3 regions of the Mesorhizobium sp. M0563 genome follow, and region 1 is predicted to be linked to each of the others. Evidence: predicted binding sites of a transcription regulator. Region 1 holds the regulator's gene; each other region holds the start of a gene.

Evidence for each region. Region 1 encodes PhoB, which activates phosphate uptake and scavenging genes when phosphate is short. Its sites were predicted from a motif close to TGTCATNNANCTGTCAT; they were not measured.
Region 2: the regulator PhoB is predicted to act here: its motif matches at 1,261-1,277, upstream of NKI50_RS25825 (LTA synthase family protein).
Region 3: the regulator PhoB is predicted to act here: its motif matches at 2,529-2,545, upstream of NKI50_RS26270 (alkaline phosphatase D family protein).

The regions. Positions count from the first base shown of each region.
Region 1 is NZ_JAMYQV010000010.1:56,598-61,055, reverse strand. Features, by position in the region: gene pstA (phosphate ABC transporter permease PstA) at 1-678, shown strand, start outside; gene pstB (phosphate ABC transporter ATP-binding protein PstB) at 675-1,478, shown strand; gene phoU (phosphate signaling complex protein PhoU) at 1,511-2,218, shown strand; gene phoB (phosphate regulon transcriptional regulator PhoB) at 2,235-2,924, shown strand; gene NKI50_RS14950 (ROK family protein) at 2,934-4,178, opposite strand.
Region 2 is NZ_JAMYQV010000025.1:19,812-24,269, reverse strand. Features, by position in the region: gene NKI50_RS25825 (LTA synthase family protein) at 1-1,220, opposite strand, end outside; gene fabD (ACP S-malonyltransferase) at 1,467-2,432, shown strand; gene fabG (3-oxoacyl-[acyl-carrier-protein] reductase) at 2,493-3,230, shown strand; gene NKI50_RS25810 (acyl carrier protein) at 3,418-3,654, shown strand; gene fabF (beta-ketoacyl-ACP synthase II) at 3,689-4,458, shown strand, end outside.
Region 3 is NZ_JAMYQV010000026.1:11,393-15,850, reverse strand. Features, by position in the region: gene NKI50_RS26285 (hypothetical protein) at 1-183, opposite strand, end outside; gene NKI50_RS26280 (TetR/AcrR family transcriptional regulator) at 281-886, opposite strand; gene NKI50_RS26275 (MFS transporter) at 969-2,252, shown strand; gene NKI50_RS26270 (alkaline phosphatase D family protein) at 2,618-4,192, shown strand; gene NKI50_RS26265 (hypothetical protein) at 4,239-4,458, opposite strand, start outside.

The sequences.
Region 1 (4,458 bases):
CCGCCAGGCGAGGCCGGCGGCCTGCTCAATGCAATCGCGGGCAGCCTGCTGATGACGATCATCGCCGTTGTCGTCGGCACGCCGATCGGCGTGCTGGCGGGAACCTACATGGCCGAATATGGGCGTTTCTCGCGCATCACCACCGTCGTGCGCTTCATCAACGACATCCTGTTGTCGGCGCCGTCGATCATCATCGGCTTGTTCGTCTATGAGTTGATGGTGCGGCCAATGGGGCATTTCTCGGCCATAGCCGGCGCCGTTGCGCTTGCCATCCTGGTCATTCCGGTGGTCGTGCGCACCACTGAAGACATGCTCAACCTGGTGCCGAACGCGTTGCGTGAAGCCGGCGCCGCGATCGGCGCGCCGCGCTGGGTGGTGATCCGTTCGGTCGCCTACCGCGCCGCATTGTCCGGCATCGTCACCGGCATATTGCTGGCGATAGCACGCATTTCCGGCGAGACGGCGCCGCTGCTCTTCACCGCGCTCAACAACCAGTTCTGGAGCAGCAATATCAACGCGCCGATGGCCAGCGTGCCGGTGACCATCTTCCAGTTCGCTCTCAGCCCTTACGAGGAATGGCAGCAACTGGCGTGGACCGGCGCACTCATAATCACCCTGACGGTTCTGGGCTTGAGCATCCTCGCCCGCAGCCTTACCGGACGCAGAGAGGACAGATGACACAGATGTTGTCCGCGGACATGACGATGACCGAGACGGTCGCCGAGAAGACGAAGATCGAGGTCAAGAACCTCAACTTCTACTACGGCCAGAGCAAGGCGTTGAAGGACATCACCTTGTCGCTGCCCGAGCGCAGCGTCACTGCCTTCATCGGCCCTTCGGGCTGCGGGAAATCGACGCTGCTGCGTGTGTTCAACCGCATCTACGAACTCTACCCGAAGCAGACAGCCGAGGGCCAGGTGCTGCTCGACGGCAAGAACATTCTCGACCGCTCGCAGGACCTCAATCTCCTGAGGACCAAGATCGGCATGGTGTTCCAGAAGCCGACGCCGTTCCCGATGTCGATCTACGAGAACATCGCCTTCGGCGTCAGGCTTTATGAGAATCTGGGCAAGTCCGAAATGGACGGCCGCGTCGAACAAGCGTTGAAGCGGGCCGCGCTGTGGGGCGAGGTCAAGGACAAGCTCAACGCCAGCGGCTTGAGCCTGTCAGGCGGCCAGCAGCAGCGGCTTTGTATTGCCCGCACCGTGGCGGTGAAGCCGGAAGTCATTCTGCTCGACGAGCCGGCTTCGGCACTCGACCCGCTGTCGACCGCCAAGATCGAGGAACTGATCGACGAATTGCAAGCCGACTACACGATCGTCATCGTCACCCACAACATGCAGCAGGCGGCGCGCGTATCGCGCCAGACCGCCTTCATGTATCTGGGTGAACTGGTAGAGTTCGACCGGACCGAGAAGATCTTCACGTCGCCCCGCGAGAAGCGCACGCAGGATTACATCACCGGCCGCTTCGGCTGAGCCGTTCCGATCACGCATATGAGGACAGGACCATGGGCGAACACACAGTCGCTTCTTTCGACGAGGATCTCGAGCAGATCAGCAAGCTGATCCGCGACATGGCCGACCTCGCCGGTTCGATGGTCGGCGGGGCGACCAAGGCCCTGTTGAATTCTGACAACGTGCTGGCGCAACGCGTCGTTTCCGACGATGCCATCATGGATGCGCGTCAACGCGAACTGGACGACCGCGCCATCACCCTGATCGCCAAGCGCCAGCCGATGGCCCACGATCTGCGCCATGTCGTCGGGGCGATCCGCATGGCCGGCGATCTCGAACGCATCGGCGACCTTGCCAAGAATATCGCCAAGCGTGTGAGTGCGGTCGGCCTTAGCGTCACACCGCGCGACCTATCGCATTCCATCGATGCGATGGCGCAGCTGGTGCTCATCCAGGTGCAGGGCGTCATCGAGGAGTATGCTGCAGGCGATGCGGCCGCGTTGGCCAAGCTACGCGCCGCCGACGAGCGCATCGACGTCAAATATACGTCGGTGTTCCGCGAACTGTTGACCTACATGATGGAAGACCCGCGCAACATCACCGCTTGCACGCATCTGCTGTTCTGCGCCAAGAATCTGGAGCGGATCGGCGACCATGTCACCAACATCGCCGAAAATGCGTATTATGTGCTGACCGGCGAGCAATTGCCGGTCAATCGTCCGAAGCAAGACGAAACGACAATGTCCGCACCGGCGACATGATGGGGGTGCCCAGCCGATGATCGCACCACGCATAATGGTGGTGGAGGACGAGGAGCCGTTGGGTGTGCTGCTCCGCTACAATCTCGAATCCGAAGGCTACCAGGTCGAGGTGGTGACACGCGGCGACGAAGCCGAGATCCGTTTGCAGGAGAATGTGCCCGATCTTCTGGTGCTCGACTGGATGATACCAGCGGTTTCCGGCATCGAGCTCTGCCGCCGGTTGCGGGTGCGCCCCGAAACCGAACGGCTGCCGATCATCATGCTGACCGCGCGCGGCGAGGAGAGCGACCGGGTACGCGGTCTTTCGACCGGCGCCGACGACTATCTGGTCAAACCGTTTTCGACACCGGAATTCATGGCCAGGGTCAAGGCGCTGCTGCGCCGCGCCAAGCCGGAAGTGCTGTCCAGCGTGCTGAAGGTCGGCGACATCGTGCTCGATCGCGAATCGCACAGGGTGTATCGCAAGAAGACCGAGATCCGGCTCGGGCCGACCGAATTCCGGTTGCTCGAATTCATGATGCGGCATCCGGGCCGCGTCTTCTCGCGCAGCCAGTTACTCGATAATGTCTGGGGCGAGACGATCTATATCGACGAACGCACCGTCGACGTGCATGTCGGGCGGCTGCGCAAAGCCGTCAACAACGGCCGCATGCCTGATGTCATCCGCACCATCCGCGGTGCCGGCTACGCGATCAGGGAAGATTGACCCGCCCAGTCAGGCTACGTTCTTTCTGACGCCGGGCCTCATTTGCGCGCCCGGCGCGAAAATCTGCTGGTCGACGAAGCTTAACGCCCGCATTGCACAGCCTTCGCGGATCAGCGGCAATTCGTTCGGCTCGGTATCGAAGGAGATCGAGCCCGAATGCTGGCCGCCGGCGGTCTGGGCGATGGCCTTCCGCAAGGCCGGCTCGATCAGATCAAAGGCGGCGGCACTGGCGCCGACCATTGCGACCGGTGCCGGATCGATCAGCGCGAACAGCGAGCCGAGACCGAAACCCAGCGCTTCGCCGGCCTTGCGGTAGGCATCGCGTTCCGGCCCGTCCTTCTCGCGCGCCCGAACCGCCAGCGCGCGCATGTCGGCGTCGCTGACGTCGGCGACCGGTTGGCTGTCTTCGCTCATCTGCGTGGCGTTGCGCCAGATGGCGTAATTGCCGGCATAGGCCTCGATGCAGCCGCGCCGCCCGCAACGGCAGAGCGCGCCGCCCGGACGATGGATCATGTGGCCAAACTCGCCGCCCGAGGAATGCGTGCCGGTGAACAGCTCGCCCTTCAACACCAGCCCCATGCCGATGCCGTGCGAAAGCAGGATGGCGATGAAGTCGTCGCGATAGCGATCCGGATCGCGCCAGCGCAAAGCCACCGCCATCATATTGCAGTCGTTCTCCACCGTGGCCGGGATGCCGAATTCATCTTCCAGCATGTCGGCAAAGGCGATGTCCGTCTGGGGCGTGATCGGCGACCACAGCATGGCGCGTGCAGGGGAGTCGGTAATTCCCTGAATCGCCAGGGCGATGCGGGCGACACTGCGGACGTCAAGATCTGGATCGTCCAGCCGGCGCCGGACGATGGCCATGCATTCGCGGATCAGTTCGTCGCGCGGCATGGTCAGCGTGTCCAGCCGGCGCTGTTCCTCGGCGACCACCTGCCCCGCATAGTCGATGATGGCGGCCGACAGGAAATTCAGCGACAACACCACGGTCAGCACCGCCGCCGCTTCCGGATTGAGGGCGAGGCCGACCTGCGGACGACCGCGTTTCAACGAAACGGGTTCGCTTGCCTTGCTCTCGGCGAGGATGCCTTCCCGTATCAGGTCGGAGGAGATCGCCGATATGGTCGAATGGCTGAGGCCGGTGGTTGCGGCGATCTCCGTACGCGATGGCTGGCCGGCCCGGCGCACGGCCGAGATCACCATCGCCCGGTTGCGCCGGCGCAAATCGTCATGGCGGATTCCGACCGACATCGTTTTGCTTTCCTCCCGGTTTGCCGCGGCCGCTCATGAACCGGAAGCCGTCGGTAATGCCGACAAATAGTGTCAGATGAGGCAAATAGTGTCAGATGCAGGTGGCGCTGTCATCGTTTATTCCGAAGCTCGAAAAAACTCGCAGCAACATCAAAATCCATCAGAATCGATGTTGACAGCAGCGGGAGATCGGGCCAGTATTTTTTCGAGGCTCGAAAAAATTAGCGCCTCTAAGCTGGCCTTTGGGGCCAATTGGTCACGCCGTACGCGGCGCAGGGAG
Region 2 (4,458 bases), on a different contig from region 1:
ATCGCCGCGTCCGACGCGAGCGGTCCGCGTTTTTGCATGGGCGGCAACGTCTCCTCGGACTTGAAGTCGTTGAAGCCGAAATCGGCATAGACGGCTCCCCGGTTCCAGAACCAGTTGGTGCCGGGGTGGATGGCGCGTGCCCGATAGCCCTGACTTTTCAGGAAGGTCGCCAGTGACGGGGTCGGTGTCCGCACATATTGCTGGTAAGGAATACTGCCCGCCGGCAGGAAGGCGTTGGAAAAGCCGGTCAGGGCCTCGAACTCGATGTTGGCCGTCATGCCGCCGAATTCGGGCGAGAACATGTAGCCCGTGCGCAGTGCCCGCACATTGGGGATAGGGTCGGGCGTGATGGTGACGCCGGGCAGCTTGGTCGGATCCCAGAAGGATTCGCTCATGACGACGATGATGTCGGGCTTCTCGGCGGGTACCGAGACCGTCACCTGCGGTTTGCCGATCGCTTCGATCGCCTTGCCGGAATAGCCGGGCGGCGCCGAGACATGGGCCATCGGGACGTTCAGCGCGAATGCGAGCGCAAAACCGTTCGAGGCATAGTTTTCCTTCTGGTCCCACATGATCGGGATGATCTGCAGCCGGTCGCGCGTCCATGAGAAAGTGGCATAGTCCATGATGGAGACGAAGAAGGCGATCAGCGGCACTGTCAGCGTCAGCCGGGCAAGGCGGCCCTTGTGGCTGAGCGCCGGAACGCGGCGGCGCCATAGCCGCCAGCCATAGACGAGAAGCGACAGCCCGCCGACGATGCCGATCGCCAGGGCAATGGCGGTTCCCGGGCGATCGCGTACCAGGAGCGGCATCAGCGCCACGATCTGCCGGGAATAGAGGAAATCGGTCGGATAGAGCGGATCGCCGAGATAGAGCGACTTCTGGTGGCCGACGAACGCCAGCGACAACGTCAGCGGCGCGAGGATCATCAGGCTCTGATGGCTGCGGCCGAGCACGGCGTCGAGCCCTATGAGGATCAACGCAAAAATGATGATTGTGGTCCAGCCGGGTTTGAAGGGCTGCAGAAAGAAGTCGATGGTGCCGGCAAAGTTGCCGCGCACGATCAATTCGATAGCGAACACCAGGATGGCCGCGGCCAACAGGCTGATGAAGCCATAGCGGATGACAGGCCATTTGCGCCCTGGCAGATAGCCGGTGGCCGGATCGCCTTCGAGAAACTGTGGCGCGGCCTCGGCTGCGCTCTTCTTGGTCTTTGCCACTGCGATAGTTCCCCGGCCCGCAACAAAAGCGTCACTCGACTGTCATCGAACTGTCACGCAAAGCTAGCGCCTGTGGCGGAAATAAGAAGAGCCAGCAAACAAATCGTGAGCGGTTTTCATCATGAGTGATCGCCAAAAAGCCTGCCGAAACAGGCACTCGGCCGACGTTGCGCGGTCAAGGTTGGACTTGACTTGGCCGCACGCCTTGCGTCACAGGCAACGAGAACCAGCAGCTGGGAGCCGCCGATGGCCATCGCATTCACCTTTCCGGGGCAGGGCAGCCAGGCTGTCAGCATGGGCAAGGACCTTGCCGATACCTTTGTTGAATCGCGGCGGATCTTCGAGGAAGTCGATGATGCGCTCGGCGAAAATCTATCGAAGCTTATCTGGGAAGGCCCGGAAGAGACGCTGACGCTGACCGCCAATGCCCAGCCGGCGCTGATGGCGGTGTCGCTTGCCGCAATCCGGGCGTTGGAGGCGCGCGGCTTCTCCCTGAAAGGCAAGGTCACCTATGTCGCCGGCCACTCGCTTGGCGAATATTCGGCACTTGCGGCCGCCGGTTTCGTTTCGGTCGCCGACGCCGCCCGACTGTTGCGCATCCGGGGTAACGCCATGCAGGCGGCGGTACCGGCCGGCGAGGGCGCCATGGCGGCGATCATCGGGCTGGAACAAGCCGACGTCGAAGCCGCCTGCGCAGAGGCTGCCCAAGGCGCGGCCAAAGATCCCGCGCAAGCCTTGGTTTGCCAGATCGCCAATGATAATGGCGGCGGCCAGCTGGTAATCTCCGGCGCCAGGTCGGCGGTCGAACTGGCGGCGAAGCTATGCACGGAGAAGGGCGCCAAGCGGGCGCTCATGCTGCAGGTTTCGGCGCCCTTCCATTCGGCATTGATGAAGCCGGCGGCCGAGATCATGCGGGAGGCACTGGCCGCCGTGACGAAGAGTGCACCGGCCGTGCCGCTGGTCTCCAATGTTACGGTGACCCCGACGAGCGATCCCGACGAGATCGCCCGCCGCCTCGTCGAACAAGTGATCGGGCGCGTGCGCTGGCGCGAAACGGTGGAGTGGTTCGGCGCGAATGGCGTTGCGACGCTATATGAAGTAGGCGCCGGCAAGGTTCTGTCGGGGCTGGCGCGGCGCATTAACCGCGATATTGCCACCAGCGCAATCGGATCCGCGGCGGATGTCGAGGCGGCGCTGGCGGCGCTTGCATAATCAACTGGCGATTTGACCCCGCTCCGTGCGAAGGGTGTTCGCTCAGATCAGGAGACAAAAATGTTCGAATTGACCGGCCGCAAGGCGCTCGTCACCGGCGCATCGGGGGGCATCGGCGAGGCGATCGCCCGCGTACTGCATGGCCAGGGCGCCATCGTCGGCCTGCACGGCACGCGTATCGAGAAACTGGAGGCGCTGGCCGCCGAACTGGGCGACCGGGTCAAGCTGTTTCCGGCCAATCTTTCCAATCGCGACGAGGTCAAGGCGCTTGGCCAGAAGGCGGAGGCCGATCTCGAAGGCGTCGACATCCTCGTCAACAATGCCGGCATCACGAAGGACGGGTTGTTCGTACGCATGGCTGATGCCGACTGGGATAGCGTGATCGAGGTCAACTTGACCGCCGTGTTCCGGCTGACCCGCGAGCTTACCCATCCGATGATGCGGCGCCGCCATGGCCGCATCATCAACATCACTTCAGTGGTCGGCGTCACCGGCAATCCCGGCCAGGCCAATTATTGCGCCTCCAAAGCCGGAATGATCGGCTTTTCCAAATCGCTGGCGCAGGAGATCGCCACCCGCAATATAACCGTCAACTGCGTCGCCCCGGGCTTCATCGAATCGGCGATGACCGACAAGCTCAACGACAAGCAGAAAGAGGCGATCATGGCGGCGATCCCGACGCGGCGCATGGGCACGGGCGCCGAAGTCGCCTCTGCCGTCGCCTACCTCGCTTCCAATGAGGCGGCCTACGTCACCGGCCAGACCGTTCATGTCAATGGCGGCATGGCAATGATCTAACACTTGGGAAAACGCTTCATTCCGTCTTGGATGCACGGGATTTTTCGTGTAATGCCGCCCGCAACCCGGCGGTTCGGGCAAAAACCGGTCCTGTTCCGCTGCGTTTCCCGCAGGACCATCTTTCAGCTTGATTAGCGGCATTCTGCCCGCTAACGAAGACAGACAACCAAAAGACGAGGATGCCCAAATGAGTGACACCGCAGAGCGCGTCAAGAAGATTGTCATCGAGCACCTTGGCGTCGATGCCGACAAGGTGACGGAGCAGGCGAGCTTCATCGATGATCTGGGCGCGGACAGCCTCGACACGGTCGAACTTGTCATGGCGTTCGAAGAAGAGTTCGGCGTCGAAATCCCCGACGATGCGGCCGAGACCATCCTGACTGTTGGCGATGCGGTGAAATACATCGACAAGGCCTCGGCCTGACGCTATTTGCAGTCATCACCGGGGAGGACCTGCGATGAGGCGTGTCGTCGTCACGGGCCTTGGGCTGCTTTCGCCGTTCGGCATGGGCTTCGAGCACAGCTGGAATGAGCTTCTGACCGGCCGCAGTGCAGCCAAGCGCATCACCGAATTCGAGGTGGAAGACCTTGCCTGCAAGGTCGCCCACGTCATTCCGCGCGGTGACGGCTCCAATGCCACTTTCAATCCTGAAGCCGTTCTCGAGCCGAAGGAACTGCGCAAGATCGGCGACTTCATCCTGTACGGGATCGCGGCCGCCGACGAGGCGCTCAAGGATTCCGGCTGGCAGCCGAAGACGCATGAGGAACAGTGCGCCACCGGCGTGCTGATCGGTTCCGGCATCGGCGGCATCGAAGGCATCGCCGAGAATGCGATGATCCTCAAGGAACGCGGTCCGCGCCGCATCAGCCCGTTCTTCATCCCCGGCCAAATCATCAACCTCGTGTCCGGCCAGGTCTCGATCCGGCATGGGCTGAAAGGCCCCAACCATGCCGTCGTCACCGCTTGCTCGACCGGTGCGCACGCCATCGGCGATGCCGCCCGGCTGATCATATGGGGCGATGCCGACGTTATGGTCGCAGGCGGCGCCGAAGCGCCGGTGACGAGGCTTTCGATCGCTGGGTTCGCGGCTTGCCGCGCGCTCTCCACCGACCGCAACGACGCGCCGCAAACGGCCTCGCGCCCCTATGATCGCGATCGCGACGGTTTCGTCATGGGCGAGGGCGCCGGTGTTGTCGTGCTCGAGGAGCTCGAACACGCCAAGGCCCG
Region 3 (4,458 bases), on a different contig from region 1:
CACCGGGTAGCCGCCATAGCCCGAACAGGCGAGGTCGGCCCAGTCGCCGTCGCCTTCCTCCGCCTGGGCATAAGTCACGCAGTCCTTCTCCCAGACGAGATCGGTATAGACGCTGGATATGCCGCCAGCCCGGGCCGCCTGGCAGAAACCGGCGAGGGCAAGCGGGATCAAAAGAGCGCGCATGGCGGACAACTCCGTTCGGGCTGCCGCAGCGTACCGTCAAATTCAGCAGCAGCCTAGACGAAGTCAGGCTGCTCACAGTGACCTGGTAAACGGAACGCTATTTCCTCAAGCTTGCCTCGATCAGAAGATCGGCGTTGCGGGCCACCGACTGCGCCGGTCCGCCGGCACCGAACAACTGGCCGCTGATATAGGCTCCCTCGATCAGGAGCAGCAGCCCGTCACCCAGCGTGTCGGCGTCGCCGGCGCCCATCGCCGCCGCCATAGCACGCAGGCGCCGGCGCAATTCCTGCTTGTTGGCCTCGCTCACGACGCGGGCCGGATGGCCGTGTTCGGGATATTCGACCGCGGCATTGGTCATGCCGCAGCCGCGATAGTCGGGCCTTTGCGTGCGCTTGCCGACACGCGTCAGGAAGGCGACGATCTGCGCGCGCGGATCGCCGGGATGGGCATTCACCGCCTCGTCGAAGCGCTCCCAGAATTCGAGGTCATAGTGCCGAAGATAGGATGCGGCCAACTCATCCTTGGACGGAAAGCTGCGGTAGAGGCTTGGCTTGGTGACGCCGGCACGCCGTACGATCTCGTCGACGCCGATCGCCCTGATGCCTTGCCGGTAGAACAGGTCGCGCGCCACCTGGAGAATCCGTTCGGCGGCGCGAGGCAGCGGTGCGCCATTCTCGTTGATCGTTGGTTCAATGCTTTTCATGTCTGGTTTGCCGATTGCCTGGTTGACAATGTTACCGGTCGGTACGTATGTTCCGCACATCTGAAACGTACCGGTCAGTAACATGATAGCTCAATCCCGCCCGTTTGGCCAGCGCTACGCTTTCGTCGTGGTCGCCGTCATCTTCCTCTGCCTGCTGATCGCCGCGGGCCTGCGTTCGGCGCCGGCAGTCATGATGCTGCCGCTGGAGAATAGTTTCGGCTGGCGGCGCGACGTCGTCTCGCTGGCCGCGGCCACCGGCATCTTCCTCTATGGCCTGACTGGGCCGTTTGCCGCGGCGCTGATGGAGCGGATCGGGCTGCGCCGCACCTTGCTTGCCGCGCTGCTGTTGATGTCGGGATCGACCGCGCTCAGCCTGCTGATGACCAAGCCGTGGCATCTGCTCCTCACCTGGGGCGTGTTTTCCGGCATCAGCTCGGGCGCCGTCGCCACCGTGCTCGGCGCCACCATCGTCAACCGCTGGTTCAAGACCAATCGCGGCCTTGTGATGGGACTGATGTCGGCGTCCAGCGCCACCGGGCTGCTGGTCTTCCTGCCGCTGCTCGCCTCGCTCGCCCAGTCTGGCGGCTGGAAGCCGGTCGCTATTGCCATTGCCGTGGCCACCGCCGCCTTGGTGCCGCTGGTTTATATGCTGGTACCGGAGCGTCCGGCCGCGATCGGCATGGTCCGCTATGGCGCCGAGCTCGACGATGTGCCGCCCGCGCCGCCGGCCGCGCAAGGCAATTTCCTCGCGCATACGCTGAGCACGTTGCGCCGCGCCGCCGGTACGCGTGTGTTCTGGTACCTGTTCGCCACCTTCTTCGTTTGCGGCTTCACCACCAACGGGTTGGTCGGCACGCACCTGATCGCCTTTTGCGGCGATATGGGCATCGGCGAAGTGCAGGCCGCGGGCCTGCTCTCGATGATGGGTATCTTCGATCTTATTGGCACGACGCTGTCGGGCTGGCTCACCGACCGTTTCGACCCGCGCAAGCTGCTCGGCATCTATTACGGCATTCGCGGCCTGTCGCTGATCTATCTGCCCTATTCCGGCTTCTCGGCGACCAGCCTGATCATCTTCGCCGTATTTTACGGACTGGACTGGATCGCCACAGTGCCGCCGACGCTGCGGCTTTCCAACGAGGCGTTCGGCGACCGCAGCGGGCCGATCGTCTTCGGCTGGATCGTCGCCGGCCATCAAGTCGGCGCAGCGACAGCGGCCTTTTTCGGTGGCACTATGCGTGAGTTGCAGGGCAATTACGAGCTTGCCTTCCTGATCGCCGGCATGACGGCAATAGCCGCCGCCTGCATCTCGCTGCTGATCAACACCAGCCGCCCGGCGTTCGATCCTGAACCGCAGGCGGCATAGCTTCTCGTTGCAGGAGAGATGCCGTCGGCCAAATTGCCGATCTCCCCCCTCGCGGGGGAGATGCCCGGCAGGGCAGAGGGGGCGCGAAGGTTCGCCAGCCTCCGACTTTACGCAATGTTCTGCCCAAACTCCGCTGCTCCGTCTGATTTCTTTCTGATTTGTACGTCGGCGGGACAGCGCCCCCCTCTGGCCTGCCGGCCATCTCCCCCGCAAGGGACCCGCAAGGGGGAGATCAGCAGCTTCGCCGCCGAGCGGTCCAGCCTTCCCGCTTGTTGATGTCAGAAAACCTTCATCGTTTCGAAATGTGCCTGAAACATTGAAGCTGGAGCTTGGCGGCGACGTTCAACGCCATCCAGGAGACAGCCATGAACAAGATTTCAATGACGCGGCGCGCTTTCGTCACGTCGGCCAGCGCCGTTGGCCTGGTCGGCGCCTCGGGTCTCGCCCTTCCCTATTACTCGCGCGCCAATCAGCGCCCGGCCTTCACCCATGGCATTCAGTCCGGCGATGTCGACGCGACCAGCGGCATGGTCTGGACGCGCACGGACCGGCCGTCGCGCGTCATGTTCGAAGTGTCGTCGACGGAAAATTTCGCCAATGCCGTCCGCCTGGCGCCGCTCGATACGTCGCCGGCCAGCGACTATACGGTGAAGCGGCTGCTTACCGATCTCGCCTCCGACCAGGACATTTTCTACCGCATGGTGGCGGCCGATCTTGCCGACATCAACGCCGTTTCGGAGCCGATCGTCGGCCGCTTCCGCACGGCACCTGCCTCGAAGCGCGACATTCGTTTCGCCTGGTCGGGCGACACCGCCGGCCAAGGCTGGGGCATCGACGAGACCGGCATGAAGACCTACGCCACGATCGCCAAGCACACGCCCGACTTCTTCCTGCATTCGGGCGATACGGTCTATGCCGATGGTGCGATGAAGGACGAGGTCGACCTGCCCAATGGCGACAAGTGGAAAAACACAGTGCTGATCGACGAAAAGCGCAAGGTTGCCGAGACGCTGGACGAATACCGGGCGCAGTGGAAATACAACCTGATGGACAAGAACGTTCTTGCGCTCAGTGCCATCTGCCCGACTTTCTATCAGTGGGACGACCATGAGGTGCTTAACAACTGGTCGGACTCGAAGGACCTGACCGCCGACGACCGCTACACCGAAAAATCGATCCATGTGCTGGCGGCACGTGCTGCGCGCGCCTTCCACGAGATGACGACGATCCGCTACGAACTGTCGGAGCCGGGCCGCGTCTACCGCAAGATCGCTTATGGGCCGCTGCTCGATGTGTTCTTCCTCGACATGCGTTCCTACCGCGGCCCCAACGGCCCGGATATGCAGGAGACGATGACGCCGCAATCGCGCATCCTCGGCGAACAGCAGATTAAGTGGTTGAAGCGTGAGCTGGCAAATTCCAACGCGACGTGGAAAATCATCGCCGCCGATATGCCGCTCGGCCTCGTGGTCTGGAATGACGGTACCAAGAAGGTCGGGGCCGAGGCAGTCAGCAATGGCGACAATGGCCCGGCCAAGGGGCGCGAGCTGGAAATTGCCCACCTTCTTCGCTATATAAAGAACGCGGGCATCAGCAATACCGTTTGGCTCACCGCAGACGTGCATTACACGGCCGCGCATTACTACAATCCGGACAAGGCGCAGTTCCAGGACTTCAATCCGTTCTGGGAATTCGTTTCGGGTCCGATCCATTCAGGCACATTCGGACCGAATGGTTTCGACATGACCTTCGGCCCGGAGCTGAAGTTCATCAAGGCACCGACTGCCGAGCAGGGTCAGAACCTGCCGCCGTCGGCCGGCCTGCAGTTCTTCGGACTTGTCGATATCGATGGCGCTACAGAGCAGCTGACGGTGCGGCTGATGGATCGCGACGACAGCGAACTCTACAAGGTCACGCTCGATCCGGTCCGGTCGGCGTGAGCGACTGCACCATTATCCTCGGGCCAGCCCGAGGGTAGGACGTGTATCAATCGGGATAGCAGACGACGGGAATGTTGGGCCAGACGGCGCTGTCGCATCCGGCATTTTGCTGCCTTTGCTTGAAGGCGGCGCTGACTGGCCCGGTCACCACCGGGTCGACGCCATCGGGAGCATCGGCAAAAAGCTGCTCCGCCGACCGCTTGTCGGACGGCAGGGCAGTCCGCGTCTCCTTGAACGACGCGGCCGACTGCGCCGCGCCTGCCGCG